4 regions of the Robertmurraya mangrovi genome follow, and region 2 is predicted to be linked to each of the others. Evidence: riboswitches for the same ligand, from Rfam matches in the RefSeq annotation. Region 2 holds a riboswitch; each other region holds the start of a gene.
The links. Region 2 has a riboswitch for S-adenosylmethionine ahead of metK (methionine adenosyltransferase). Riboswitches for the same ligand answer to the same signal wherever they lie in the genome.
Positions count from the first base shown of each region.

Region 1: it holds a riboswitch for S-adenosylmethionine, as region 2 does, so the genes downstream of both, SM124_RS10350 (methionine ABC transporter ATP-binding protein) here and metK (methionine adenosyltransferase) in region 2, are expected to answer to the same signal.
Region 3: it holds a riboswitch for S-adenosylmethionine, as region 2 does, so the genes downstream of both, SM124_RS14740 (LLM class flavin-dependent oxidoreductase) here and metK (methionine adenosyltransferase) in region 2, are expected to answer to the same signal.
Region 4: it holds a riboswitch for S-adenosylmethionine, as region 2 does, so the genes downstream of both, mtnK (S-methyl-5-thioribose kinase) here and metK (methionine adenosyltransferase) in region 2, are expected to answer to the same signal.

Region 1 covers NZ_JAXOFX010000005.1:154,690-162,343, reverse strand. The annotation lists gene SM124_RS10365 (MFS transporter) at 1-875, shown strand, start outside; gene SM124_RS10360 (hypothetical protein) at 1,233-1,574, shown strand; SAM riboswitch class I at 1,676-1,778, shown strand; gene SM124_RS10355 (O-acetylhomoserine aminocarboxypropyltransferase/cysteine synthase family protein) at 1,896-3,212, shown strand; SAM riboswitch class I at 3,410-3,522, shown strand; gene SM124_RS10350 (methionine ABC transporter ATP-binding protein) at 3,699-4,724, shown strand; gene SM124_RS10345 (methionine ABC transporter permease) at 4,717-5,385, shown strand; gene SM124_RS10340 (MetQ/NlpA family ABC transporter substrate-binding protein) at 5,399-6,244, shown strand; gene SM124_RS10335 (carboxymuconolactone decarboxylase family protein) at 6,584-6,955, shown strand; gene SM124_RS10330 (YuzK family famiily protein) at 7,219-7,359, shown strand.
Region 2 covers NZ_JAXOFX010000007.1:157,376-165,029, forward strand. The annotation lists gene SM124_RS12625 (gamma carbonic anhydrase) at 112-633, shown strand; gene SM124_RS12630 (C39 family peptidase) at 701-1,519, shown strand; gene asnB (asparagine synthase (glutamine-hydrolyzing)) at 1,524-3,419, opposite strand; gene metK (methionine adenosyltransferase) at 3,993-5,195, opposite strand; SAM riboswitch class I at 5,470-5,675, opposite strand; gene pckA (phosphoenolpyruvate carboxykinase (ATP)) at 5,988-7,574, shown strand.
Region 3 covers NZ_JAXOFX010000010.1:2,403-10,056, forward strand. The annotation lists gene SM124_RS14725 (ATP-binding protein) at 1-927, opposite strand, end outside; gene SM124_RS14730 (hypothetical protein) at 1,113-1,346, opposite strand; gene SM124_RS14735 (ATP-grasp domain-containing protein) at 1,467-2,417, opposite strand; gene SM124_RS14740 (LLM class flavin-dependent oxidoreductase) at 2,453-3,505, opposite strand; SAM riboswitch class I at 3,605-3,711, opposite strand; gene SM124_RS14745 (YczE/YyaS/YitT family protein) at 3,898-4,518, shown strand; gene SM124_RS14750 (nucleotidyltransferase domain-containing protein) at 4,556-5,362, opposite strand; gene SM124_RS14755 (GNAT family N-acetyltransferase) at 5,390-5,902, opposite strand; gene SM124_RS14760 (hypothetical protein) at 6,040-6,243, shown strand; gene SM124_RS14765 (PAS domain S-box protein) at 6,322-7,654, opposite strand, start outside.
Region 4 covers NZ_JAXOFX010000001.1:412,417-420,070, forward strand. The annotation lists gene SM124_RS02080 (methyl-accepting chemotaxis protein) at 1-741, shown strand, start outside; gene SM124_RS02085 (PAS domain S-box protein) at 1,176-2,975, shown strand; gene SM124_RS02090 (methylated-DNA--[protein]-cysteine S-methyltransferase) at 3,013-3,507, shown strand; gene SM124_RS02095 (DUF2087 domain-containing protein) at 3,681-4,262, shown strand; gene mtnK (S-methyl-5-thioribose kinase) at 4,324-5,502, opposite strand; SAM riboswitch class I at 5,588-5,743, opposite strand; gene SM124_RS02105 (carbon-nitrogen family hydrolase) at 5,836-6,618, opposite strand; gene SM124_RS02110 (pyridoxal phosphate-dependent aminotransferase) at 6,803-7,654, shown strand, end outside.

The DNA of each region.
Region 1 (7,654 bases), on a different contig from region 2:
ATTCAAAACCGGAACAACGAGTACATTTATTTAGTATTCATTTTGCAGTAATGACAGGAGCCAATGTCATCGGGAACTTTGGCGGTGGAGTGATGACCGATATATTTTCCCTCTATTTTACTGAATTAATTAGTATTCGACTTACATTAGTAGTTGGAGTTTTTTTCTTTTTAGGTGGGCTCTTTCCGATATTAAAATTTAAAGAAACTCGAAATCAACAACAAATTAACATACAAAATGAACCTTTAATTAAAAAGATTAAAAACAATAGTGATAGTTTCAAAATTATTCTATTATTTGCTGTTGCTCAGCTCTTCATTGGGATTGGGGCTGGACTGGTCATTCCATATCTGAATTTATATTTTGCTGATCGTTTTTCAGCTTCAAATTCGGTAATTGGTATGATTATTTCCTTAGGTCAATCGGCAACAGCGGTAGCGATGATTATCGGACCAATGGTTGTTAGAAAGCTTGGAGAAGTAAAGGCAGTGGTATTCTTACAGTTAATGAGTTTGCCATTTTTACTTTTAACCGCTTATACAGAAAATCTTTGGTTAGCTGCAATTGGATTCTTATTTCGTCAAGCATTAATGAATGCAGGAAATCCTATTCAGATGAGTTTAATGATGTCAAAAGTGGATGATTCGATGAAGGGATTAGCTAACTCTGTAAATCAAATGGTTTTCAATCTCGGTTGGGCTTTCATGGGTCCTGTTTCTACAGGCATTGTTATAATGTACGGTCAGTATTGGGGATATGCACTCGTCTTCTCCATTACCGCATTCTTATATTTAATAGGCTCATTATATTTCTTTGCCGTTTTCAAAGGAATTAATAAGAAAGGTGCCACACCTTCGACAGTGAAGGCTGTGTAATTAACTACAAAATGACATATTTCTCGGGAAATGAAAGACAATGCTACTTTTTAGAGAGCATTGTCTTTCTTTGTTTCATTTTGTAAAAATCCCTCTATAGAATAGCTCTACCCACGTCTATGACATAGGTTATAGTAAACGAGCACCGTAAGGAAATAATCAAAATTAGGATTTAAGCCAGCATGTCGGTAAATTTCATGGTCGAATTAAGGAAGGTAAGTATTGAAATTGTCGAACAAAACTTAGAGGAGTGAGGGTGTTCTATAAGGAATATATGTAAAGAGCTTGTCTGTGAAAATTACGATTCTAACTAAAAAACAGATACAAAGGTATTTCTATTTTTGGGAGGTTGTCATTTTGTTGGATGTTTTACATACTCTAGTTTCGGAAGTAAATACAAGAGGGCATATCAGTACCTTTTTAAAAGGGGTTAACATATCCACTAAGATTAGCAACCAAGAAGATGTAATTTACTTAATAATAGAGGATGGACAAATTAAGTTAGATTCCATATCAAATACAGATATAATCGCAACCATATTAGGAGATAAACACTCAATTTACTCATTAATTACTGGGAAATTAAGACTAAGAGACGGGAAAAAAGAGGGTGTTTTAGAAGTAGAAGCTAATTTTAGGACGATACTTTATCTTGAAACACTGTTTATTCTATCAAAACCTTATTTGCAAGTTTCTTGAAATTTGTTTCAGAAAATTATAATTTAGTTGTTGACTGAGCTTAATTCATCGTGCTATTATCACTTTAAATCACTAAATATTCAAACTACAAACTAAATAGTTTCTTATCAAGAGAGGCGGAGGGACTGGCCCTACGAAGCCCGGCAACCGGTTATTAACACGGTGCTAATTCCAGCAGAGTAAGAATACTCTGGGAGATAAGGAGAGACGTATATTCGCCCCTCTTCTTATGAAGAGGGGCTTTTATCATTTAACCCTCCCAGTAAACGAATTTTGTTAAAACGGGCTTAAAATAAATGCCCCAAAAAAGGAGAGAGAGAAATGACAGAACAAAAAAAGAACTATCGTTTAGAAACTTTAGGAGTGCACGGTGGGTTATCGGCAGATCCTATTACTGGTGCTCGTGCGGTACCAATCTATCAAAACAATGCTTATCAATTTCAAAATACAGAGCATGCTGCTAACCTTTTCGGATTAAAAGAATCTGGATATATTTACTCTAGAATTCACAACCCAACAGTAACCGTATTCGAGGAAAGAGTAAGTTTACTTGAGGGCGGTGTGGGTGCACTAGCTGTGTCGAGTGGTATGGCAGCAATTACAACAGCCATATTAAACTTAGCTGAAGCTGGAGATGAGATTGTAGCATCTTCAAATCTTTATGGAGGAACTTACAATCTATTTACAGTTACCCTCCCAAAGTACGGAATTAAAGTAAACTTAGTGGATTCAACTGATCCAGAAGATTTTAAGGCAGCGATTACTGAAAAAACAAAGGCTGTGTTTGCTGAGACGATTGGAAATCCAAGTTTACGTGTACTAGATATTGAAAATGTGGCAAAAGTGGCTCACGAGGCTGGAGTACCTTTAATCGTCGATAATACTTTTGCTACACCATACTTATGTAGGCCGATTGAACATGGTGCCGATATTGTCATCCATTCAGCTACAAAGTGGTTATTAGGCAATGGAACAACACTTGGGGGAATTATAGTAGACGGAGGGAACTTCGATTGGAACTCACCTAAATTCCCTGGATTTACGCAACCAGACCCTAGCTATAACAACCTTGTATATAGCGAGGCATTAGGAAGTTTAGCGTACATAGTTAAGGCTCGAGTTCAATTACTAAGAGATTTAGGACCTTCACTAAGTGCACAGAATGCATTCCAGTTTACATTAGGATTAGAGACACTGCATGTAAGGATGAAGGAACATATAGCTAACACTAAACGTGTTGTTGAGTATTTAGAAGCTCACCCAGCTGTAAATTGGATTCTTTACCCTGGTCATGAAAAGCATCCTGATAAAGAATTGGCAGATAAATATTTATCAAAAGGCGCAGGTTCAGTTGTGGTCTTTGGTATAGCTGGTGGTAGAGAAGCAGGGGCTAAACTAATAAATAGCTTGCAGTTATGGGCTCATGTTGCCAATGTTGGGGATGCTAAAAGTCTAATCATTCATCCTGCTAGTACCACCCATCAGCAATTAGATTCTGAAGGCTTGAAGGCAGCTGGCGTTCCTGAAGATTTAATTCGTTTATCTATCGGAATTGAAAATGTTGAAGACCTAATAGAGGATTTGGAACAGGCAATCGAAGCGGCAACAGGAGTAAATTCATTAACGGCAAATGCCTAAAATCAAAATTTATATCAGCGAATAACAGACTAGTATAAATTATGACATCCAGTAATTTCTAGTCTGAATATTATTAAATAATACGTTGACACCCTATTATTAACGTGATACGATATCCCTCGTGAATAAGACTACTAAACTTGTTTAAAGTGTTAATATGATAAAGAATTAGTTTGAAAACTTTATAGACCGTTTTGCTCTTATCAAGAGAGGTGGAGGGATGTGCCCTATGAAGCCCGGCAACCGTCAATATTTCTAATGTTGAAATTGGTGCCAATTCACACAAAACTTAGGTTTTGGCAGATGAGAGAAAGGACATAAATCATTATGCCTTTCTGCTCTTTTGCAGAAAGGCATTTTTGTTTTCTTTAACTGTGTATGAATCACCATCATTAGGTAAGGATAACATTAACAAAACGGTCTGTTTAACCTATAAATCTCTGTAGTTTTATGCGAGCAATCGGATTAAAAGAGGGGTGAGCAATCGTGATATCGATAAAAAATGTGAAAAAAATTTATCCTTCCCAAAAAGGAAAAGTAACAGCCGTTGACGATGTAAGCATTGAAATTAAAGAAGGAGAAATCTTTGGTGTTATTGGTTATAGTGGTGCAGGGAAGAGTACATTAATCAGAATGCTAAATGGTCTTGAAATCCCTACAGAAGGATCTGTAGTTGTTGCTAATAAAAAAGTTTCTAACATTAAAGGCAGTGAGCTTAGAAAGGCTCGCCAAGAAATCAGTATGATATTTCAACACTTTAACTTATTATGGTCCAGAACGGTTAGAGAAAATATAGCCTTTCCGTTGGAGATTGCTGGTATACCAAAATCTCAAAGACAAAAACGAGTAGATGAACTAATCAATTTAGTTGGTTTGTCAGGCAGAGAAGATGCGTATCCCTCGCAGCTAAGTGGTGGACAAAAGCAACGTGTTGGAATCGCTCGTGCTCTTGCTAATAACCCAAAAGTTTTACTGTGTGATGAAGCTACGTCAGCTCTTGATCCACAAACAACGGACTCAATCCTAGAGTTATTAGTAGATATTAATAAAGAACTAGGATTAACGATTGTATTAATAACCCATGAGATGCACGTGATTAGAAAAATCTGTCACCGAGTTGCCGTAATGGAAGGTGGAAGAGTGGTTGAACTAGGACCTGTCCTAGATGTATTTAAAAATCCTCAACAAGACATTACAAAACGTTTCGTTCAGCAAGTAACGGAGCCAGAAGAAACGAAAGAAACCATTGATCATTTATTAGAGGCTTATCCACATGGAACGGTAATTCAATTAGGTTTTGTCGGAGAAGCAGCAGAACAGCCTCTTATTACAAATGTAATTAGAAATTATCAAGTTACGGTAAATATTTTACAAGGGAAAATTTCGCAAACTCAAAATGGTTCTTATGGGACACTCTTTATCCACTTAGATGGGGATAAAGAAGAGATTTCAAAGGCTATTGATTATATCCATTCACAGCAAGTGGGAGTGGAGGTGATGACAAGTGGTTGAAGAACTATTTCCAAATGTTAAATGGGAGAGAATGTGGGAAGCAACACTTCAAACATTATATATGTCAGCCATATCAGTAGTTGTAACTTTTATATTAGGAATCACATTAGGGTTACTATTGTTTTTAACAGCCAAAGGGAACATTTGGGAAAATGCAATTATTAATAAAATTATTAGTGCGATTGTTAATGTGTTTAGATCGATTCCTTTTATCATCCTAATTGTCCTTCTCATTCCTTTCACTAAGTTAATCATGGGATCCATAATTGGAGAGAATGCCGCATTACCAGCGTTAATTATCGGTTCTGCTCCATTCTATGCTCGTATGGTTGAAATTGGATTAAGAGAGATTGATAAAGGTGTAATTGAAGCAGCGAAATCAATGGGAGCAAAAACAAGTACAATTATCCTGAAGGTGCTTCTGCCAGAATCGATGCCGGCATTAGTCTCAGGTATCACAGTAACGGCTATTGCACTAGTTAGCTATACAGCTATGGCAGGGGTAATTGGAGCTGGTGGACTTGGTAACCTAGCATATCTCGAGGGGTTCCAAAGAAGTCGTAATGATGTAACGGTAATGGCTACTATTATCATTTTAATTATTGTATTTATCATCCAATACATTGGTGATGTTATAACAAACAAACTAGATAAGAGATAAGGAGAAAAACATAATGAAAAAATGGTTAACTGTTTTATTGTCACTTTCTTTAGCATTGGTACTTGCAGCATGTGGTACGGCTAAAGATGAAAATAATGCTTCAGGCGGTAATAACGAAGGTGAAACAACTGAATTAGTAGTAGGAGCTTCAAACGTTCCTCATGCTGAGATATTAGAAGAAGCAAAATCAATTCTAGCTGAACAAGGTGTAGATCTTAAAATTGAAACATTCCAAGACTATATCATTCCTAACCAAGCCCTAGAGTCAAAAGAACTTGATGCTAACTATTTCCAACACATTCCTTATTTAGAAGCTCAAATGGCTGAGCACGGTTACGATTTCGTAAATGCTGGTGGAATTCACATTGAGCCAATTGGTGTTTACTCAAAAAAATACAAAAGCTTAGATGAACTACCAGATGGAGCTACAATCATTATGAGCAGCTCGGTTGCTGACCACGGTCGTATTCTAACGATGCTTGAAAAAGAAGGCTTAATAAAATTAAATGCAGATGTAGAAAAAGTGAAAGCTACTGTTGATGATGTATTAGAAAATGCAAAGAACTTAAAGTTCCAAACAGAATATGAAGCGGCATTACTTCCACAAATCTACAACAACGATGAAGGCGATGCGGTACTAATCAACTCTAACTATGCAATCGATGCTGGTTTAAATCCTTTAGAGGACTCAATCGCAATTGAAGATAAAGAATCTCCATATGTAAACGTAATTGCTGTTCGTAAAGGCGACGAAACAAAAGAAGCTATTACAAAATTAGTAGAAGTATTACGTTCAAAAGAAATTCAAGACTTTATTTTAGAAAAATACAAAGGTGCAGTTGTACCGGTTACTGAATAATAGAGAAGGAAGGTTGACCTAAAAGGAGAAAATTCTTTTTAGGTCAGCCTTTTTCTTTTAATTGATTTATTCAAAATAGACCTATCGACAGAAAGGATATTCAGTTCTAGTACTTCGTAGGCGGAAAGCGAAGTGCCTGGAACGGAAATCAACAGACAAGGTTCAGTGTTATAAACAAGTCTTTTGTGAACTCAACCTGTAGCTTGACTAGAATAGATTACTTTTGTTTAAAACATACTAATTGTGATGATAGCGATCACTACATTTTCACATGTATTACATAGTAAGTGGTCGAGTTTACAAAAACAAAATTCACACTGAATGGAGCTGTAAATATTAATGGAACATCAATATGAAATAAGAAATTCAACTGAAGAAGCACTTCACGAATATAAAGCTGGGTTGGGTACCTTTACACAAAAAATGCCTGATATCGCTAGACATTATAATGCATTTACGGAAGCTTGTTTTAAAGAAGGATCTCTTTCACAAAAAGAAAAACATTTAATTGCTTTAGGAATCAGTATTTATGCTCAAGATGAGTATTGCATTATTTATCATGTAAAGGGTTGCATTGACCAAGGTGCATCTGAGGAAGAAATTTTAGAAGCCGTTGGTGTAACAGCAGCCTTTGGTGGGGGAGCAGCCATGAGTCAGGCTGTTACTTTAGTTCAAGAGGCTATGGAAGACCTAAATCAAATGAAACAATAACGAAGAGTTTAGTCCAATAAAGTGGAAAAAGCTCTAAATGGAAGGATTCATCCAGAATTCTATGTTAATAAGAGTTCACTCCTCCATATCCATTCTCAAGCGTTCATATGGGATATTATGATGTGTAATCGACTTTGAGTAGCGTGCTTAATGAATGTTACCATTAAATTGTTACCAAAAAGTCGTGTAAAGCGATAATATCGAAAGGATGAATCGTTATCAGTCATTTACAGCTGAATTATACGAGTGATATGGAGAAGGCTATGTATAGTGCACATGGGGTTGGTTATGAAACTTATTGCAGAAAACATGAGATTAGAATGAGGATAGAAAAAAGTAGGCAACAGGACTATTTAAAGAGTCAACGAATGATTGCTGATATCGGACGAAAGCTTCGAATTTAAATAATTATTATATATAGAAAGAACTAAGACCAGTGTTCAATGTGCACTGGTTATTTTTATTTCAAAAATCCCCCTGTTTTATCTATAGTCTAGTATAATAAAAGCTCCGCATACAAATGTTTATTAACATTTTTCTGAATAAGATTTTTTGATGCTTTTTTATATACCATTCTCAATTAGTTTTATGTACATAAAAAGATTTTTTAAGGAAAAAATAGGTTTGACTTGTTTAAACCAGAGGATGTCCGTTGTTTTAAATATTGAATAGAATACAGTTATAACAAGCGTTTGAGCG
Region 2 (7,654 bases):
TCTTTTGACAAAAGTGTATTAAATTTCGATAAAATTAGCCTATGGCAAAGTTATACTTTAACATATAGAAGAAAGTATAAGATAAAGCCAACACTATAAGGAGAGATAATAATGATATATCCATATAAAGGTAAACAACCTAAAATTTCAGAGACTGCATTCATTGCAGATTACGTAACTATTTCTGGGGATGTTGAGGTTGGTGAAGAGTCAAGTATTTGGTTTAACACGGTTATTCGTGGAGACATTGCTCCAACTATAATTGGTAATAAAGTTAACGTCCAAGATAACTGCTGCTTACATCAAAGTCCAAACAACCCTTTAATTCTTGAAGATGAAGTAACAGTCGGTCACCAAGTTATTTTACATAGTTGTGTTATTCGGAAAAAAGCACTAATTGGTATGGGTTCCATTATTCTAGATAACGCTGAAATTGGTGAAGGTGCCTTTATCGGAGCGGGTAGTCTCGTGCCTCAAGGTAAAAAAATACCACCAAATACACTTGCTTTTGGCCGTCCTGCTAAAGTCATTCGTGAATTGAATGAAGACGATATTAAAGATATGCAGCGTATTACAAGAGAATACGCGGAAAAGGGACAATACTATAAGTCTTTACAAAAGAATACTTTATAAGACTTACAAACCATAAATGATCCATAACTGAACTTAAATAGAAGTTTTTTAGGTGGTGTTAGCCGCTATGTTGGAAAAAAGGACTAGCCTTTTAAAGATATTCGTATTAATTACTGGTATTATCCTCTTGATCTTATTTGTTTTATTATATCAATTTTCCAATGGCTCCTATATGACAAAAACAGCTGATTCTATAAAAGGATGGGTTCAATCATCCTCTGTTCAGCAAACCAATTCGAAGGTAGAGGAAACTGTTGATTTATCCGTTATTAAGATTAAAGACCGTATATTAATCGATGCACCTGTCATTAATCAGCTGCCAGAGCTCCCTCGTGGATGTGAAGTAACGAGTCTAGCCATGCTACTTCAGTATGCAAATGTTCAAGTTGATAAAATGACTCTTGCCAAAGAAATTAAAAAAGATCCAACACCTTACTTTGTAAAGGAAGGAAAGATTTATTTTGGTAATCCCCATGATGGTTTTGTAGGGAGTATGTATACGTATGATAAGCCTGGATTAGGTGTCTATCATGAGCCTATCAAAGAACTGGCTGACTCATACTTACCCGGACAAGTACTAGATTTAACAGGTGGGAAGTTTAAAGAATTAAAAACCCACTTGTCTGATGGGAGACCAGTTTGGGTTATTATCAATACCACATATAAAAAATTGTCTAAACAATTCTTTCAAACATGGCACACCCCGAGTGGATTGGTAGATGTTACTTTTAAAGAGCATTCCGTTTTGATAACCGGATATGATCAAGATTATGTTTATTTCAATGACCCTTTAACAGGAGAGAAAAATAAAAAAGCACCCAAGAAAGATTTCGAAGAATCTTGGGTGCAGATGGGAAGACAAGCCATTACTTTCCTTCCTCGTTAATGAACTAAATTTGCAAAGCTTTTTCTGTTAAGTATTCCTTTTCGAAGGAATACTTTTTTTCTACATATACTTGGTGCCAAACCATGAACATTAATACAGTCCAGATTTTACGGCTATTGTCAGCCTTACCTTGGCAATGGTCCTCAAGAAGCTTTAACATATAATCTTTGTTAATCAAATGGTCTGTATTGCTTTCGCGGATTATATTTTTAGCCCAATCATTCATTTCATTTTTTAACCAATGACGAATCGGTACAGGGAATCCTAACTTTTTGCGATTTAGGACATGATCCGGAACAACGCCTTCTGCTGCTTTACGTAAAACATACTTCGTTGTATTGTTAGCCGTTTTTAAGCTTGTAGGAATTTTTGAAGCTGTTTCAAACACCTCTTTATCCAAGAACGGTACACGTAGCTCTAACGAATGAGCCATCGTCATTTTATCCGCTTTTAAAAGGATATCCCCACGCATCCACGTATGAATATCAATGTATTGCATACGGTCAACAGGGTCATAGCCTCTGCTTTCTTCATATAAAGACTTTGTAATATCGGTATAGTTTAGACCATCTTTATAAACGTGTAGAAGGTTTTTCTTTTCTTCCTCTGAGAACATTTTCGCGTTACCAATATAGCGCTCTTCCATTGGTGTTACTCCACGCTCAATAAAGCTTTTTCCTCTCATTCCTTCAGGCATTAATTTTGCAATTAAGCGTAAGAAGGATTTAAGAGTAGCAGGTATTTTGTTAAACACCTCTAACGATTGTGGTTCACGATAAATGTTATATCCACCGAACAATTCATCGGCACCTTCACCTGAAAGTACAACTGTAACATGCTTACGTGCTTCACGTGCAACGAAATATAAAGGTACACACGCAGGGTCTGCAAGCGGGTCATCCATATGCCACATAATTCTAGGAATCTCATTCATATATTCCTGTGGCGTGATGACATAACTAATATTTTCAACGCCTAATTTATCTGCTGTCTCTTTTGCAACATCAATTTCACTAAAGCCATTGTGTTCAAAGCCTACAGAGAAGGTTTTAATTGCTGGGTGATACTGTTTCGCAATGGACGCAATAATGGAAGAATCAATCCCACCAGATAGGAAAGAACCAACTGGAACATCACTACGCATATGAATTTTTACAGAATCAAACAGAATATCTCTAATCTCTTTGATGAACTCATCTTCAGATTTTTTAACCGGTTGGAAATGCGCTTTCCAATAACGGTTGATATTCATTTTTTGACCGATTTTTTTTGTAAAATAATGACCTGGTTCTAATTTTTCAATGCCTTCAGACATAGTGTAAGGCTCAGGTACAAATTGATAAGTTAAATAATGCTGTAGGGAATCATAATTGATCACATCATTTTCTAATGCAAGTAAAATACTTTTCTTCTCCGAAGCGAAAAATGTTTTTTCTCCGTCATCAAAGTAGAAGAATGGCTTAATTCCAAAAGGATCTCTTGCTCCATATAATGTTTGCTCTTGTTTATCCCAGATTACAAAAGAAAACATCCCACGTAGCTTTTCTACAGCCTTTTCTTTTATATGACTATATAGAGCGATAATAACTTCTGTATCTGAACTCGTTTCAAAAGTTAAACCTTCCTTCAGAAGCTCTTCTCTTAGTTCAACATAGTTATAGATTTCGCCGTTGAAAATAATCCAATAGCGTTCATTTTCATAAGTTAATGGCTGATGACCACTTTCGATATCAATAATACTTAAACGACGGAAACCGAATTGAATATGGTTATCATAGAAGTATCCATCATCATCTGGTCCACGGTGGGTAATGATATCATTCATATTTGAAAAAAGTTGTTTTTGTTCATCACGAAAGTTTTGCGGTTTTTCGTGAACGCAACCAATAAATCCACACATTTATGTAGTCACCTACTCCGTTTCAATTAATATTTATTTTTAACTAACCGTTTATCACGCATCTTAAACATGGTTTTTGATAACTAATATTATTAGGACCTATGCGCTTTATTTCACAAAGATATGTCCTAAAATAAATTCACTAAATAATACTACCATTATTCAATAGAAAATTGCACTGAGAACTTGAAAAATTAGACGGGAATTTCAGGCAGTATTCTTTTCTTTTTGCAATATCCTTACATCATTCGATAAAGAATTCAATTATTAGACGGTAAGTATTATAGTTTGGTTTCATGTTGTTTATTGTAATCCACCGAATACTGTTTTACCTATATGATTTTGCCCGTTGATTTCCGCTCCGGGCACTTGCTTTCCGCAGGGAGTGACGGGAGCCTCCTCGGCGTGCCGCCTGTGGGGTCTCCCGTTCCCTCTGTTCCTGCAGGAGTCAAGTGCCCTCCACTCCAATCAACTCAGACTTTTAAAGTCATTACTACCTTTCTTTAGAATAAATCCAAAATAAAAATAAAAATAGGAGCTACAATTGAATGTAACTCCTATTGAATCATATTATTATTTTCCTAAAGCTTGTTCACGTAGTGTGCTAGCTTTGTCTGTTCTTTCCCAAGGAAGATCTACATCTGTACGTCCGAAGTGTCCGTAAGCAGCTGTTTGCTTGTAGATTGGGCGACGTAGGTCTAGCATGTTGATGATTCCAGCTGGACGTAGGTCAAAGTTAGAGCTTACTACATCTACTAGTACTTCTTCACTTACAGCGCCTGTCCCAAATGTGTCAATTGAGATAGAAACTGGGCGTGCTACACCAATAGCGTATGCAAGTTGAACTTCAACTTTATCAGCTAATCCAGCAGCAACGATGTTCTTTGCAACATAACGAGCAGCGTATGCAGCAGAACGGTCAACTTTTGTAGGATCCTTACCAGAGAATGCCCCACCGCCGTGACGAGCATATCCACCGTAAGTATCTACGATAATTTTACGTCCTGTTAAACCAGCATCCCCTTGTGGCCCACCGATTACGAAACGTCCTGTTGGGTTAATGAAATACTTTGTATTTTCATCAATTAGTTCGCTAGGTACAACTGGAGCGATAACGTGTTCTTTAAGGTTACGTTGGATTTGCTCTAGTGCTACTTCTGGGTGATGTTGAGTTGAAATAACAATTGTATCGATACGTACTGGTTTGTTGTTTTCATCATACTCAACTGTTACTTGAGTTTTACCATCTGGACGAAGGTAAGGAAGAATATCTTCTTTACGTACTTCAGTCAGACGACGTGCTAATTTGTGAGCTAATGAAATCGGAAGAGGCATCAGCTCTTTTGTTTCATTACATGCAAAACCAAACATTAAACCTTGGTCCCCTGCACCGATTGCTTCGATCTCGTCATCAGACATTTGTCCTTCACGAGCTTCAAGAGCTTGGTCAACACCCATTGCGATGTCAGCAGATTGCTCATCGATAGAAGTTAATACCGCACAAGTTTCTGAGTCGAAACCATACTTCGCACGAGTATAACCAATTTCTTTAATCGTTTCACGAACGATTTTAGGAATGTCTACATAAGTAGAAGTAGTGATTTCACCTGCAACTAAAACTAAACCTGTAGTTACAGAAGTTTCAGCAGCAACACGAGCATTCGCATCCTTTGATAAGATAGCATCTAAAATTGCGTCAGAGATTTGGTCACTGATTTTATCCGGATGACCTTCAGTTACTGACTCAGAAGTAAACAAACGACGTTTTGTTGACATCTGATTTCCTCCTTTAAGTATATTTATAAAACTGAACGAGGTGTTCCTTAGCTAAACGATCTATGTAAACCTCGGTTTGATACGGAACTCATTCCCTAATTAGTATGAAATAAACATGTCGTTTTTATAAGGAAACAGAGTAAATTATCCAAAATTCTTATAAAAACGTTCATATTCTTTGTTGATTTTTTAAAAGGCAACAATAATTTAAAAAATAAAAAACCTTCCCGTTGTTATGAGGAAAGGTTATAAGCAAAATGATTTGCGCCTTTCACTCTTATCGTTCAAGGATTGGATCCTTGCTTCAGGTTTAGCACCTTTGCTCGGAAAATGACCGTGAAGAATGGGATGAATAAATAACTGCACAGACTATTTGACTGGCAAGCAATATATTTCAAACCTTATGTACGGGTCGCTTTCTTCGTTTAGCAGGTTGCTGGGTTTCATTGGGCCTGTCCCTCCACCAGCTCGGGATAAGAGAGTATCCGTTCAAATCCAAATCATACTGGAATGTATAAGTATATGTCAATCATTTTGTTGTATTTTGTCGATGTTTTTTAAAATAGTTAAGTTTATTCAGTTTTAGCCTTCCTATTTATATATGTTTTAAAAAATCTTTAAGATTAAACTTGTCTAAATAAAGTCTTATAAATATGATATAAATGTATCAATTTTTAAAATCACCTTTTAAAAATTTATAAATAGTATAGATTATTAATTTAAATGTGTTATACTATTTGTGAGATAATAACTTATAAAAAACAATAACAAATAAAGGAAGGTATTTATCAGATGAATTCTGTTAGTATTTCCAATCAATTAAATGAATTGTTAAAATCTAATCACGTTCATGTTCAGTTGTCCGTGCCTCAATTAGTGGAGAAAGTATTAACTCGCAACGAGGGAGTTTTAACTTCTACTGGCGCAGTACGTGCAACAACAGGAAAATATACAGGACGTTCTCCTAAAGATAAATATATTGTAGATGAAGCTTCAAATAGAGATAAAATTGATTGGGGTTCTGTTAATCAACCAATCTCTGAAGAAGTTTTTGATAAATTATATAACAAAGTATTAAACTACTTAAAGGAAAAAGACGAACTATTTGTTTTCAATGGCTTCGCTGGTGCTGATAAGAAACACCGCCTGGCTATCCAAGTAGTTAATGAATATGCTTGGCATAACTTATTTGCACACCAATTATTTATTCGCCCGACTGAAGAAGAATTACTTGATCATAAATCAGAGTTCACGGTTATTTCTGCTCCAACTTTTAAAGCAGACCCTTCTGTTGATGGAACGAAATCTGAAACTTTCATTATTGTATCATTTGAGCGTCGTACAGTGTTAATCGGTGGTACTGAGTATGCTGGAGAAATGAAAAAGTCTATTTTCTCAGTAATGAACTACTTACTACCTGAAAATAATATTTTCCCAATGCACTGTTCTGCAAACGTTGGACTTGAAGGAGATGTTGCTTTATTCTTCGGCCTTTCTGGGACAGGAAAAACAACTTTATCAGCTGATGAAAATCGCCGTTTAATTGGTGACGACGAGCATGGCTGGTCTCCTAATGGAGTATTTAACATCGAAGGCGGATGTTATGCAAAATGTATTAATCTTTCACATGAAAAAGAGCCACAAATCTTTGACGCGATTCGATTTGGTTCTGTTTTAGAGAACGTGGTTGTTAATAACGAATCTCGTATCGCTGATTATGATGATGGTACGTTAACAGAAAATACTCGTGCGGCTTATCCATTACAAGCTATAGATAATATTGTTGACCCAAGTGTTGCCGGTCATCCAAATACGATTATTTTCTTAACAGCAGATGCTTTTGGAGTGCTTCCTCCAATCTCTAAACTTTCTAAAGAGCAAGCAATGTTCCACTTCTTAAGTGGTTATACTTCAAAACTAGCTGGAACTGAGCGTGGAATCACTTCACCACAAGCAACATTCTCAACTTGCTTTGGTTCACCGTTCCTTCCACTTGCAGCTACTCGTTATGCTGAGATGTTAGGTGAAAAAATCGATGAGCACAATGTAAATGTTTATCTAGTGAACACAGGCTGGTCTGGTGGAGAGTACGGAGTAGGTAGCCGTATGAAACTAAGCTATACACGTGCAATGGTTCAAGCGGCTTTAGTTGGGGAATTAAACAACACGGAAACAGTTAAAGACTCAATCTTTGGTCTAGAAATTCCTTTACATGTACCTGGTGTACCTGATGACGTTCTTCAACCAAATAAAACTTGGGCAGATCAAGCTGCTTATGAAGTAAAAGCAAAAGAACTAGCTGCTAAATTCAAAGAGAACTTTAAAAAATTCTCTAACGTACCTTCTGAAATTGAAGAAAAAGGCGGACCAATCGCTTAATATAGGTTATTGAAAAACAGACTTAAAAAGGAGACCCAGCTTAAATGTTGGGTCTCCTTCTCTATTTACCTGGGATTCAC
Region 3 (7,654 bases), on a different contig from region 2:
GAACAAATGCACTTCCGACTGAATGGTACACTTAAGCTCAACCCCTTGTTGATTTGCGAGTGGCTCTATTAACTGATGCACATCGAGAATTAAGTCCTTTAAGGAAAAATTCTCTACTTTTTCAAATTGAGGTTTTGCAAAGTTTAAATAATCTGTAATGATGGACTCTGCTCTACCTAACTCGCTCAATACTAAAGTTAAATAATCCCGATTTTGTCCTTGCTCCTTTTGATGCATGAGTTGCAGGAATCCTTTAACGACTGTCAGCGGATTCCTTACTTCATGCGCAATCGATGCTGCTAGCTCACCCAAAGTATTAAATTTTTCAGCTCGACGAACTTCCTCTTTCAACATTTGTCTCTCAATAGTCATTTCACTAAGCTTTGCCACTAAACCAATACAAGCTAGATTGATAAATCCAAAAATGACAATGTAGAATAACATTTCTAAACCACGGTTCATTGCTGTTCCTACAAAATAAACCCACGTACATAAAATTCCTAATTGAACTAAACCTGGCCAAAGACCGATCAAAACGGCTAATCTCACTCTATTTTCGACGTTAAACCCCAAAAATCTCTTTGAATAGTAAAGAGGTACAATCACTGCTACAACGGCGCTGATATAGCCCAAAGGAAGGGTCTCCCCTCCTATAAATGTTCTAGTAATAACAATGGAAGCAAACACTATTCCACCTGCAACAGGACCACTATATAAAAAGGCCATAACTAAAGGTATATACCTCAAATCCCAAGATAGCCCAAAGACATCTACTGGAAAAATCATACAAAGAGAAGCAGCAATACCTTGTAGTAAACCACAGATAGCTGACTTAATTTTTATATTTTTATTTTCAATAAAGAAATTATATAATAGGATAGGAGCAACGGTAATTAATACGTGTAATAGTAGTTTTTCAACAAGCATGTAATCATTCCTTAATTTACTGTCTTATATCATTAATACGACAAAAAGTTTCATAATCCTTTCTGAATATTATAAAAATTTACAAAGTTTTTATGACAAATGAAAGAAATTATTATTTTAAATAAAAAAACAAGGGGCTGTTCAAAAAGTCATATTACTGACTATTTGGACAGCCCCCGCTAAATTTACACATTTTTTAATACCATATATAGTCTACGGTCTCGATGCTCTCTTTCCTCTTGAGAGGACAAATCGTATTTCTTTAACAAATGAAACACATCATTTAATATGTCCTGGGTGTGCTCTTTTGAGAAAAAATGCTCAAATAATGATTTCATATCAGATGGTAAAAATTCCGCTTGTGACTCATATTTTTGCCTAACGTCTTCCATTGAATGATCTAGTTTACATTCTCCCATCTTCATCCCTCTTTTCTATAATAATCTACCCTTATGACCAAGATAGAAGTTATGAGTTCATTTTACCCTTAAGGTTATAAATCATGCAATGAAAGGAAATGGAGATGGGACTTTGCAGTACTAAGCTTTAATATAATTAGTTTTTAGTTGTTCACCTAAAAACTTAGCTACCTCTAACATTCCATACTTCCCGAACACTCTCTCCGCATCTGAGTTATAGTTCGTATTTGTATTCACATCATACGTATAGATTTCACCGTTTGCATTACGAATGAACTCGATTCCTGCAACAGCGATTTGATTTTCTTTTAAAAATTGCTCATATTTTTCGATTATTGGGTCGTTAAAATCCTCAATAATACGGAATTTAGGTTTTTCTTCCGTTTCTTCACCAACTGGACAGAAAAGGTCCCCAATTTGGCAAGCATCTGCAGGACATAGCTCAAAGCCTTCAGAAGTATCCACTTGAACCGCATAGACAAACTTTCCTCCAACAAATTCACATCTTGTAATATACGATTCTGGAGATTGAATATACTCTTGAACAAGGGTGATACCATCAACAGGAAGCTCAAATGTAGATCCATAAACATATTCTTTTAAACTATCAATAGAATGGAATAATTGTACTCCGAGTCCTTTTCCGGCACGATTATGCTTCGTGATAAACGATTTTGTGTTAAGCGTTTCTGCTGCCACGATAATTTGGTCTTTTCCAACAGCTGCAATCGTCTTCGGAGTCAATACACCTGCTAGATTTAATGCCATGTACTGATTAACCTTACTCACTTCTAGTCTTAAAGCACGGCTACCGTTAAATACTTTACGTCCATGTCTTTCAAGCCAAGCCAGAACAGATTCTGTTAGTTCAGGGGCAAAACGATGGTCACGAGTATGAGAAGAAGCACTCATACGGCTATAAAAGACACCTTCTGGTGGTGCGGTTGTTAAATCGACAATTCCTTCATGTAAGAACCATTCTTCATATGGAAGCTCAAGTTCTTTTAATCGGTTTGTTAAATGGTCTGTCCATTCGTTATTTTCATGAATAATATAGATTTTTTCACTCATTTGAATACCCCTTTTTCATCTATTTATATAATGGTTTAGTTCGTCTGTTTTTGCTTTCTTTTTGCTTCAACTAAAGGCATGACATCCTTTGCAAAGCGCTCCATTTCTTCTAGCTGAGGAGAGAATTGAAGCAGTAGCAAATCAAGGCCAGCTTCTTCATAGGAAAGAATACGGTCTGCAATTTGTTCTGGTGTTCCAACTAAATTCGGTCTTAACCCACGATTTGAAACGGAATAATCATATAGTTTTACTTGTTGTTCTAACTGTGATTTACCGACAAAATCCTTGTATCCTGCGTAAGCACTAGACTCTTTTACATCTGTAATCCGAGTTAACTCAGCTTGGGCTTCTTCTTCTGTATCGCGACAAATAATGTATGCCGCCATTCCGAAAGAGCTAAGAGGAGTTCTTTCCGCTTGTTCACGCAGATCTTTCATACCATTTACTTTTTCTTGAATTTCTTCAACGGTACCGCCATGCATCACGTATGCATCACAAGTATTGACGATTGTTTGCTTTCCGCGCGGACTCTCTCCACCAGCATAAAGAATGGGATTTGGACGCTGTACAGGCTTAGGTGCTAAATGAGCATTTTTAATCGAATAATATTTACCTTCATAATTAAAGACATCTTCTGTCCATAAGCCTTTTAAAACATCAATAAATTCCTCAGTACGGTCATATCTTTCATCATGCTCTGTAAAAATCCCACCATATTGACGAGCTTCTTCTTCCCACCATGCTGAAACAACGTTAAGAGTGAAGCGTCCATTACTGATTTGATCAATATTGGCTGCCATTTTTGCTGTTACAGCCGGGTTATGAAATCCAGGTCGAACCGCTGTCATGATTTCAATCTTTTCTGTAACCGCTGCTAGTGCAGCTGCTGTAGACCAAGCTTCTAAAGAATCATGCTCTGGACCTTTTATATCATTCAAATATAGTTCAGCAATTAAAGTGGTATCATATCCCCATTTTTCTGCCGATTGAATAACTTTTTTTGCATATTCAAAAGTTGGAGGCATACTCTCATTCTCAACATTTCTCAACCATCCTCCGAAAATCGGTAACCAAAAACCGTATTTCATCTCTCTTCTCCCCTAACTATGTAAATATCTTTGATGATTCAATCATGATTCCAGAGCAAAAAAAATAACCTCTCCGACAAGAAGAAGTTTGCGTACTCTTTCTCATCTGTCAGAATTAATATTCTGCTGGAATTAGCACCTTTGAATAAAAATCCAATGGTTGCTGGGCTTCACAGGGCCAGTCCCTCTGCCACTCTTGATAAGAATCATATTTAGTTATTTCATAGTAATCCTACTATATAAGTTGGTTTAAAGTCAATTATTTTATTTCCCTTTTCACAATATTCTATGTATTTCTTTTGTTCAATAGAATCACTCCTTGAATAAAGGGATGGAATAGATCTTAAGGGGGAAGATAAAGATATCCATACAATAAGAATAGAGGAGAAAGTATGAAAATAAGGATAGCGTATTTCACTATTGGATTACTCATTTTAACTCTTGGTGTGGCTCTTATCATTAAGGCAGGTTTAGGAGCATCATCATGGGATGCATTAGCGGTTGGGGAATCTAATACCTTTCATTTATCAGTTGGAACCTTTGTGTTTATAAACGGAATCATTCTCATGTTCATAAATGCTTTCTTATTAAAGAAACGTCCTGAAATTTTAGCCGCTGGTACGATTTTTGTTATTGGACTGCTAATCGACTTTTGGTTAGTAATCATATTAAATGCATTTAATCCTAAAGCGATTTTTATCCAAGCCATTACTCTTGTTATTGGTATCTTCGTATTGGCGATTGGAGTAGCGATCTATCTTCAAGCAAAGTTCCCGGCTAGTCCAATGGACACTTTAATGATTGCTATATCGAAACGTTTTCATTTAAGTTTACGAATTTCAAGAATCATTAGTGAGGGATTGGCCTTAATATTAGCTTTTTTATTTAAGGGTGCAATAGGAGTGGGAACAATTATAGTAACTTTAACCTTAGGTCCTATTGTTCAATATTTTTATACTTATTTTAATAGAAGGTTTACGGAAGGGAAAAGCCTCGAATTAAATCCCCGATAAAAGCAAAGGTGTCTCCATATACGGAAACACCTTTTTATCAATTAACTCTATTCATTTCTCTAATGACAAAATCCATATAGTCCAGTGCCTCTCTTCTTCTTTTAAAGGGAGAGAGATAATAGGATTTCTTCTCATTTTTTCTTATACGCATGGACTCTTGGATAATATTATGCCACTTCGATGGTACGGCTTTCAAGGCGTATTCCCCTGCACCTATTTTTGAAGTGATGTCTTTTTCTCTTAAGGAATAATAAAGTCGTGTGACTCCTAAAACTCCCCATTCAATAGACTCCAATTGAAAAAGCATACTAAGATAATTCAAAGAAAACTTTTTCCCAGCTTTTAACCTCCAATGAAGCCAATATTCATTTAGATTTTGAACGATGTTTGCTGATAAAACGTCCCAATCCACTTCAAAGGAATACGCTTTAATCTCTTTTCCCTTGATAACAAGTCCGTATTTTTTCAATTGAAAAAAATCGATGTGGTTCTTATTAAGTTGCTTATTTCCTATGTACTGACCTTCGTTAAAATAAGGGGTTTGAAATTGGTTATCACCCAGATTTTCTAACTGTTTGTTCGTTAAATATATCCCGTCTAAATGAATGCTAGGAAATCCTTTATTTAACTCGGAATGTATTTCCTTCAGTGTTTGTAAGTCCTTTTCGGTAGGTTCCCTGTAGGTAACAATCATAAAATCAATATCACTATGTCCTTCATTAAAAGAACCAAGCGCAATGGAGCCAAATAAGTAATAAGATTCAAGAAAGTTCGGGAGCTTAGTTTCCAACAGCTTAAGATGTTCGTCTAAAACCTTCTGAACCGTTGCAGGTAGATTATTCATTTCTTCACCTATCTTTTTAACATTTTATTAACATGAAAGGGACTTATAATAAATGATCGTTGCATCGAAGCTTCCATCAGCAGACTTTGCAAAGTTTGGAATACGACCAGCTTTAACGTAACCTAATGATAAATATAGATCATTGGAAGGGTCTCCTTCTCTAGTGTCAAGAACCACCAATGTTCGCCCCAGTTGTTTGGCTTGATCTTCAGCTGCATTCATCAGAAATCGAGCTATTCCTTTACGCCTGAATTTGGGATGTGTCATTAACTTTGCAATCTCCACTCGATGATCACCGTTTAACTTCATACATAAATGGAGTTGAATAGTTCCAGCAATTTCGTTGTCCATTTTTGCAACTAATAATATAACGTCTGGATTTAGTACATGATCCCAATACTCCTCCGCATCCTTTTCCTTCAAAGGTGGTAAAAATCCAACTGATGCCCCACCTTCCACTACTTCCATTAATAACTCTGTTAATTGATTACGATAAGCATGTATTGATTTTATTTCTTCCAAATTAAGTGTCATTTCCATATGGTTACACCTCTATAAAGAATTTTATTTAGTTTCATACTTTAGTTGGATAATGAAAACACCCAAGTTGACCTAGGATACTCGTCTATACAAACCCGGTTTCCCTTCATATGTTGGTTAGTAAAGGAGGGATAGTCATGTATCATGCTGCTTATTTATTTTTAGCTGCCATCCTAGCAGGTTTTGCGTTAATTGTTGTTACCACCATTTCTGGTACACCTGCATTTGTTTCTAGTATTGCTGCCTTCTTAACTGTACTAGGGGCCATCGCCATTATTGTTTTCGCTTTAGCCATTCTTTTTATTGCTATTAAAGTATTATTAAATAAGGGCTGGCGTTAATTAATTTATATATAAGAAGACAAAGAACCTATTTTTGGGTTCTTTGTCTCTGTTTAGGGCTCCTTAAGTCTATTGTTGCTACTTTATAGGCAAGTAAATATATACCGTCGTTCCTTTGGCCTCTTCGCTTTCGATGTTAATTTTTCCTTCATGTTGTTCGATGATTTTAAAGCTTGTCATCAACCCTAGTCCTGTACCTTTTTCCTTTGTGGAATAAAAGGGTTCACCTAGATTAGGGATTCGATCACTTGGGATTCCACAACCATTATCCTTAATTTCTATACAAGCATATTGTTCATCTTGATATACTTTTATGTGAACGTTTCCTTTTTCTTCAATTGCATCAAGTGCATTTTGAATAACATTAATGAAAACTTGTTTTAATGAGTTTGTATCTCCAAATGTAGTTAAATTTATATCCGGTATGGAAAAATAAATCTCTTTATTTTTTAACATCGCTTGTGGTAACAAGAGTTGAATGACACTTTTGATTAAATGATCAATGGAGATTATTTCTTGTTTTTCCATATTCGGCTTGGCCAATGTTAGAAATTCAGTTATGATACTATCAATCCGATCAATCTCGTTTAACACAATGGTTGAATAGGCTGGGTTCAAAGTTCCTCCTGTTGATAAGAGTTGCATAAATCCTTTAATAGGAGTTAATGGATTGCGAATCTCATGTGCAACAGCAGCGGCCATCTGACCAACAACAGCTAATTTCTCAGATTTTTTCAATAACTCATAGGTATTCATTCTTTGTTCAATATCCCTAGTAACCGAAATGATCTGAGTGACTTCACCAGACTGCTCATCGGAAACTGCCTTAATGGTCGATTCTAACCAAATATAAGAACCATCCTTCTTTTTATACCTATAAGTTGACAGTACAGACTCCCCATTATTCACAACCTTGCCATATAATCTTTTAACTTCTTCAAGATCGTTAACATGGATATATTGAAAAGGGTCTTCCCCAAGCAAATCATCAGGGCAATAGCCAAGGGAACTGATTGACGGAGAAACGTATACATATGTCCCATCGACTGCATGTAAATTAATAAAGTCTGAGGAATTTTCCGCTAAAAGTCGGTATTTTTTCTCACTTTCATTCTTCCTTTGCTCAATAGCAATCTTCTCCGTTAAATCAAAAACCTGACCGAGGATGTACTGCTGTCCCGTTTCTTCATCTTTTATTAAAGAAACTTGTAATTGACCGATCATGATATCTCCGTTTTTATGATAAAAACGTTTTTGAAACTGGTATTCTTTAATTTTACCTTCTATTAATTGGGTTAATAAATAATAGTCTTTTATAAAATCTTCTTCCTGAGATAGATCTTTTACACTTAAATGCTGAAGTTCTTCTAAACTATAACCTAAAAAGTCAGTAAAAGCGTGATTAAATACC
Region 4 (7,654 bases), on a different contig from region 2:
CACAAAGTAGAAACAGCTACAGAAAGTGGTACAAAAATTCAAGAAGTTTCAACTGAGGTTTTAACATTAACGAAGCAAGGCGATACTTTAATGAATGCCTCACAACATCAAATGGTTAAGATTAATGAAATTATGTTAGGCTCTGTTCAGAAGGTAAAAGGTTTAGATGACCGTACAAAGCAAATTTCATCACTGGTACAAGTTATTCAAGATATAGCTGCTCAAACCAATTTATTAGCATTAAATGCAGCAATTGAAGCAGCTCGTGCAGGAGAACATGGAAGAGGGTTTGCCGTAGTAGCAGATGAAGTACGAAAACTGGCAGAACAAGTTACCCATTCTGTAGCCGACATCACAAATATCGTAAAAGGTATACAAACCGAATCAAAAGAAGTTGTTTCCTCACTAGAGTTGGGTTACGGGCAAGTTGAGCAAGGAACAGAACAAATTAGAGATACAGGCCTAACATTCAATAAAATATACGAAGCAATCAATTTAATGACACGAAATGTAACCGACATTTCGACAAACCTAGAAAAGGTTGCTAATGATTCAGTAAAAATGAATCAGTCTATTGAAAATATAGCTTCGGTATCTGAAGAATCAGCAGCAGGAATCGAACAAGCTAGTGCGTCTGTCCTTCAAACGAACCAATCCATGGAGGACATCTCAAATAACGCAGCATCCTTATCCGAACTAGCAGACCAACTAAACTCAATGATTTCTAAATTTAAACTATAAATATGATTCTATTAAAAGGTCGTTTCTAATAAGAAGCGGCCTTTTGATATAGGCTGTGTAGTGTTTTTTTAAAAATATGTTTAGGGTAATGATCTGAGTTGATTGGAGCGGAGGGCACTTGACTCCTGCAGGGATAGAGGGAATGGGAGACCCCACAGGCGGCACGCCGAGGAGGCTCCCATCCCTCCCTGCGGAAAGCAAGTGCCCGGAGCGGAAATCAACGGGCTAAATTATATGTCTAAAATAACATGCTACTGACTCAAAAATTTTATATCAACTTAATAGAAATTTTAAAACAATCATAAACCTCTACTCTTAATTAATGATATTAAAAAGGAATTCTATCGAATGGTGTAGAAAATACATATTAACGAAATGAGCTTAGGAAAACAAAGTGGGGAGATAAGGTGAAAAAAGAGACACAAGCCAATTCAATGGACACAAATGAAGAAAATATAAATAATTATCAATTTGCTCAAGATGATCCATCTAATTTGATGAATACCATCTTTTCAAATATTACAGAAGGAATTATCATATTTGATTCCAAAGGAAAAATAGTAGATGTGAACCCTTCTATTTGTATTACATTAAACCGTACAAAAGAAGACCTAATTGGACAGACACTTGAGAGCTTAGTTCCAAAAGAAAAACAATTTAAAATAGAAAAGCAATGGGAAATCTTATCTTATAAAAAACATGTTAAGGGACATCTTCCTATAATAAATGGTGAGAGCATCATAGACTTTGACTTTACTACAAGTACTTTAGTAGATCATCAATTATATGTTTCTATATTAAGAGACGTCACAGAAAAACTGCTTTTAGAAAAAAAGGTAAAGAAAAATGCAGAGCTATATGAAGGGCTATTTTTAGAGGCACTTGATGCTATCGTCTTCTGGGATAATGAAACTAGAGTGGTAAATGCAAACGAAGCGGCGTGTAAGCTTTTTGAATGTAGCTTAGATGAATTAATCAATAAAAAACTAAATGACTTTGTTTATAAGAAAAATGCACCTTATTATAGTTTTATAAAAACATTAAAAGATACAGGTTCTGTTAGAGATGAAACTTTATTTTTAATGCCTAATGGCCAGAAAAAATATGTTGAATTTACTTCCAAGCTTTATGCGGTTGATGGGTACCACATGTCAATTTTTCGAAATGTTTCGGAAAGATACCAGATGGAACAGGACTTGCGGGAGAGTGAAAGTAGATTCCGAAGTATCTTTGAAGGAGCACTTGAAGGTTTTGTACTTTGGAATGACCATTTTGAAATTGTAGATATTAATCCAGCTGGGGAAAAAATGATTAATGTTCCTAAGGCACATATTGTTGGACGATCATTAAAAAATATCCTCAGTGATTGTGAATATCCACAAACAGAATTACATGAACAGATAAGATTGTTGGAAACAGATGGGAAGAGTAGTGGTACGATTAATGTCACCCTTAATTCTGGAGAAAATAAACACTTTGAGTTTTCTACAAAATATAATGTAATTTCTAATCTTAGCTTAACAGTTTTTAAAGATATTACTGAGAAACTAGAATTAGAAGAAAGGTTGCATAAGTCTGATACATTGAATGTAATAGGTGAACTCGCTGCAGGTATCGCCCATGAAATTCGGAATCCGATGACAGCGTTAAAAGGATTCATTCAGTTATTAGAGGATTCTGTAACCGATAAGAACGCAATGTATTTTGATGTTATAACAACTGAATTAAATAGGATAGATTCGATTATAAATGAGTTTTTAATCTTAGCAAAACCTCAAGCAATTAAATTTGTTGAACAAGATATAAGGGTTATTCTAACTGAAACGGTTAATCTATTGAATGCACAAGCGATGCTTCATAACATCGTATTTAAATTAGATTATTCCGATGATATACCACCATTATTTTGTGAACCCAATCAACTTAAGAAAGTCTTCATTAATATTATTAAAAATGCAATTGAAGTCATGGATAAGGGTGGGACGATTACGGTAACAGCTACCACTACTTCTGATTCGAGAATCCACATTTCCATTCGGGATGAAGGATTTGGTATACCAGAAGAAAAAATAAAAAAATTAGGTCAGCCCTTCTATACAACAAAAGATAGAGGAACGGGACTTGGTTTAATGGTTACTTATCGAATAATTGAAGAGCACAAAGGACTTATTGAAGTAGAAAGTGAAGTGGGTGTCGGAACCGTTTTTCATATTTATCTGCCTGAGTCTAATTGATAGAAAGTAAAATCTTTACAATGTGGAGGTGAGAAAAATGAAAGTTTTTTCTATCTATCAATCACCTATTGGAGCAATTTATATTATATCGGAAAACGAAAAAGTAGTGTCCATCTCTCTTGGTGAAGAGGATTTTAATAGAAGTTTACAGGCAGAGGAAATCAGGCATGACCAAAATAATGATTTTCTTACTTTAGTAATGGAGCAATTTGAAGAGTATTTCTCAGGACAAAGAAAACAGTTTGATCTTCCCATTGAACAAAAGGGTACCTCATTTCAGCAATCCGTTTGGAATGTACTTAAAAACATCCCTTTTGGTGAAACATTGAGCTATCAAGAGGTCGCTAATCTGATTAACAATCCTAAAGCTGTTCGGGCAATTGGTCAAGCAAATAAAGCAAATCAGCTCCCCATAATCATTCCTTGTCATCGAGTAATAGGAAAGAATCAATCATTGACTGGTTATGCAGGGACTAGAACAGATATTAAAGAAAGGCTCCTAACATTAGAGGGAGCGGGTTTTAAGAAATAATGAACACAAATTTATGGGACCTCCCCTGAATGCGTTATCTACTAATGTAGGTAATAGCATCAGGGGATTTTTTTATTTCCATAATGCTGACAATTTCAGTTGACAATAGGTGTATTAATTTGATATATATCTAATTAGATAATAATCTAATTAAATTTTAAAGAGGTCATGGCATGCAATTAAACAGACTGGTAGCTTTTCATAAAACATTGGGTGATCCAACTAGAATAAGAATTATTAACCTCTTGGCAAAAGGACCGTTACATGGTCAAGCGATTGCAGGCAAATTAGGCTTAACACCACCTACTATTACCCATCATTTAAACAAACTAAGAGAGGTAAGTCTTGTTTACGATCGACGTGATAAGAATACGGTTTATTTTCATTTAAATACATCAGTGTTGAATCAAGCAGCGAAAAGTTTGTTAGATTTAGCTGATACAAAGGGAGAGAATATTAAAATGCAGGAAGTGAATGTAGAGAAACAGAAGGTTATTGAAAATTTCTTTACTAAAGAAGGTAAGCTGAAAAATATTCCAGCACAAAGAAAGAAAAAGCTATTTGTTTTTGAACATATCATTCGTGGATTGAAAATGGGGAAAAAATATGAAGAAAAAGAGCTAAACGAGTATATAAAACAGTTCCATGAAGATTACGCAACTATACGAAGAGAATTCATTATCAATCAATATATGTATCGAGAAAACGGGATATATGAATTAAATCCAGAGGAAATGTGGGCTAAATCTGAGTAGTAGCCTATAAAAGCTTAAATATATTTATATAACGCCCAAATAAATTTGGGCGTTATATAAATTAAAACTCTAGATTTCGTAATAAATCGGTAATGCTTTTATAATCGTTTCTACTTAAGATAAAATGTCTGCCTATTTTTAATGCAGAACGTTTTGCATGAATTCGGTTGTTTAAATCTTCTATACCATCTAAGTCAGCAACGTGTGCAAGGCCAATGGTCCGTCTAATTAGTTCACATCCTGCAAACCCAATGGCGTCTTTTAGATATTTGTCTATTATTATAGATAAATATCCTTCCGTAATGGAGTATGGTTCAACATTCTGTGTATTCCATAATGTAGAAAAATGTTCTACAAATACTCTCCAAAAAGTTTCAATATCATTTAGAATGATGTCTCGTTTTTCTTCAAAGGCAATAGCTTGGAAAAGTAGATTTGCAATGACCTGACCTAAATCAAATCCTGCAGGTCCAAAATAAGCAAACTCTGGATCAATTACCTTCGTTTCTGTTTCTGAAGCAAACACACTACCTGTATGAAGGTCACCGTGTAATAATACTTCAGCCTCAGTCAAGAAACTCTTTTTTAATAATGCCGTTTGTAATCTTAATTGTTGGTCCGACCACAATCCTTTTACATCATTCTCTAACTCAGTTTCAAATTCATTTGTAGGGGAATTAAAAAATGGATCAGTAAAGACGAGGTCTTCTGTAATTTTGCAAAGCTCAGGATTAATAAACTTAGCAACAAGCTCTTTTTTCTTTTGTTGATCCAAACCAAAATCAGAAGTATAAAATAAAGTATTTGCTAGATACTCTCCAAGATGTTCTGCTAGGAGAGGATATCTTTGACCTTGAATGAGCCCTGTTCTTGCAATGGTTAAGTGTGATAAATCCTCCATTACGGTAATGGCAAACTCTTGATCACTATAGAAAACGGTCGGTACATAATCAGGAGCTAAAGTCTTGAAAAATTTTAAAGCCTCTGCTTCAATCGTTGCCCTTTTTAAAGTCAACGGCCAGCTTTCACCAACTACTTTTGCATAAGGCAAAGCCTGTTTAATAATAATACTCTTACTTGTTTGATTGTCGATAACTCGAAAGACAAGATTTAAATTTCCGTCTCCAATTTCCTTACAGGTTAAAACACTTGTTGTCGGAAATATTCGCAGACGAACAGCTAGGGCAATAGCGGAGCTTTCCGTAAGTGGTTCATATTTTTTTTGTTGTAATAAAGTCATATTATTTCCTCCTTAACTGGAGGCTTTTCAACATAAGAAAAGCCTCTTTCTCATTTGAAAGAGGCTTGAAGATTCGTCTTCGCACCTCTTATCTCTCAGAAAGTATCCCTTTCTGCTGGAATTAGCACCGTGCCTTATGGATATGAATATCCGGCGATTTTCTCGCCCCATCTTACAATGGAATTACGGTCGGTTGCTGGGCTTCATCGGGCCAAATCCCTCCACCTGCTCTTGATAAGAGTAAAACTATTAATATTCGGTTAATTACTTGATAAATCATACAGCGAACAAAATATTCTGTCAATCACTTTTGCAAGACATTTTTAAACCGTGCTAATACAGTTCAGGACGTCTATCATCAAAAATAGGAATCATTTTTCTTACTTCTTTTACCTTATTTAAATCAATAGAACCTGTTAAGATTTCCTCGCCTTCACCTGCTTCAGCTATAATTTCACCCCAAGGATCAATAATCATAGAATGACCAGCAAATTGATTGTTCGGGTCGGAGCCAGCTCTGTTACAAGCAATAACATAACATTGATTTTCAATGGCTCTAGCTATTAAAAGAGAGCGCCAATGGTTTAGTCGCGCAAGAGGCCATTCAGCAACAACAAATAGGGCTTCTGCTCCTTCTGTTGTATGAGCTCGTATCCATTCAGGGAAGCGGATATCATAACAAATGACACCACCGTAAATTTGACCATCTAAAGAGAATAGTCCCTTTTCCTGACCAGCAGACAAATATAAATGCTCATCCATTAATTTGAATAAGTGTAGTTTACTATATTGGTGAACCAATTCGCCGTGTTTACTTACAATAAGGAGTGTATTTAAGGTTCCATCTGATGTTTTGTTCGCAACAGATCCACCAACTAAATGTACTTGATGCTTTTGAGCTATGTTCTTTAAGAATGAAATACTTTTCTCAGCTTGTTCATCTGCTATTTCATCTAATCTAGTTAAGTCGTACCCAGTAGTCCATAGTTCAGGAAGGACAATGATATTTGGTTGTTCTAGCATTGCTTTTTCAATTAGAGAGCTAGCTTTCTTGTAATTTTCTTCTTGTAAGCCAAAAGCAATATCCATTTGTATACATGAGACTTTAATAGTCAATATGGTCACCTCATTTTGAGATTTGGTTAGTAGAGAAATGATTTTGTTATAAAAAAACACTTTACAAGTCGTCTAATACGATATATCATTTGTGACTAGTTTTTCAATAAAAATTTTTCTGAATTACTTTAATATTATAAAGTTAAATACAAATACTCTTATTCTAATAAAAGCAGGTGTGTATATGAAAGTTTATCCTCAGTCTAGTTTATTAAAAAGTTTACCAAAGCAATTCTTTGCTAGTCTTGTTGGAAAGGTAAATAAATATATTCAGGATGGTCATGATGTCATTAATTTAGGGCAAGGAAATCCAGATCAGCCTACGCCAGAACATATTGTAAAAAGACTACAGAGCGCTGCAGCTAACCCTATCAATCATAAATATTCACCGTTTCAAGGATTTCAATCGTTAAAAGAAGCAGCTGCTCAATTTTATTTAAGAGAGTACGGTGTGGAAATTGATCCTAATAAAGAAGTGGCTATTTTATTCGGTGGAAAAGCTGGGTTAGTTGAAATTCCACAATGTTTATTAGAACCAGGTGATTCATTACTTGTTCCAGATCCTGGGTATCCAGACTATTGGTCAGGAGTGGCGTTAGCAAAAGCGGAAATGATAACAATGCCATTGAAAGAAGAGAATCAATTTTTGCCTGATTACTCTGAGTTAAGTCAAGAGGATTTAGATAAGGCAAAGCTTATGTTTTTAAATTATCCTAATAATCCAACTGGGGCTGTGGCTACGGAAGCTTTTTTTGAAGAAACGGTCGAGCTTGCAAAAAAACATGATATTTGTGTGGTACACGATTTTGCTTATGGAGCTATTGGTTTTGATGGCCAAAAGCCGATTAGTTTTTTACAAACAAAAGGTGCTAAAGAGATCGGAATTGAAATATATACATTATCAAAGACATACAATATGGCTGGTTGGCGTGTTGGTTTCGCAGTTGGAAATGAAAGTGTCATTGCAGCTATAAATTTACTTCAAGATCATTTATATGTTAGTTTATTTGGTGCAGTACAAGAAGCGGCTGTCGAA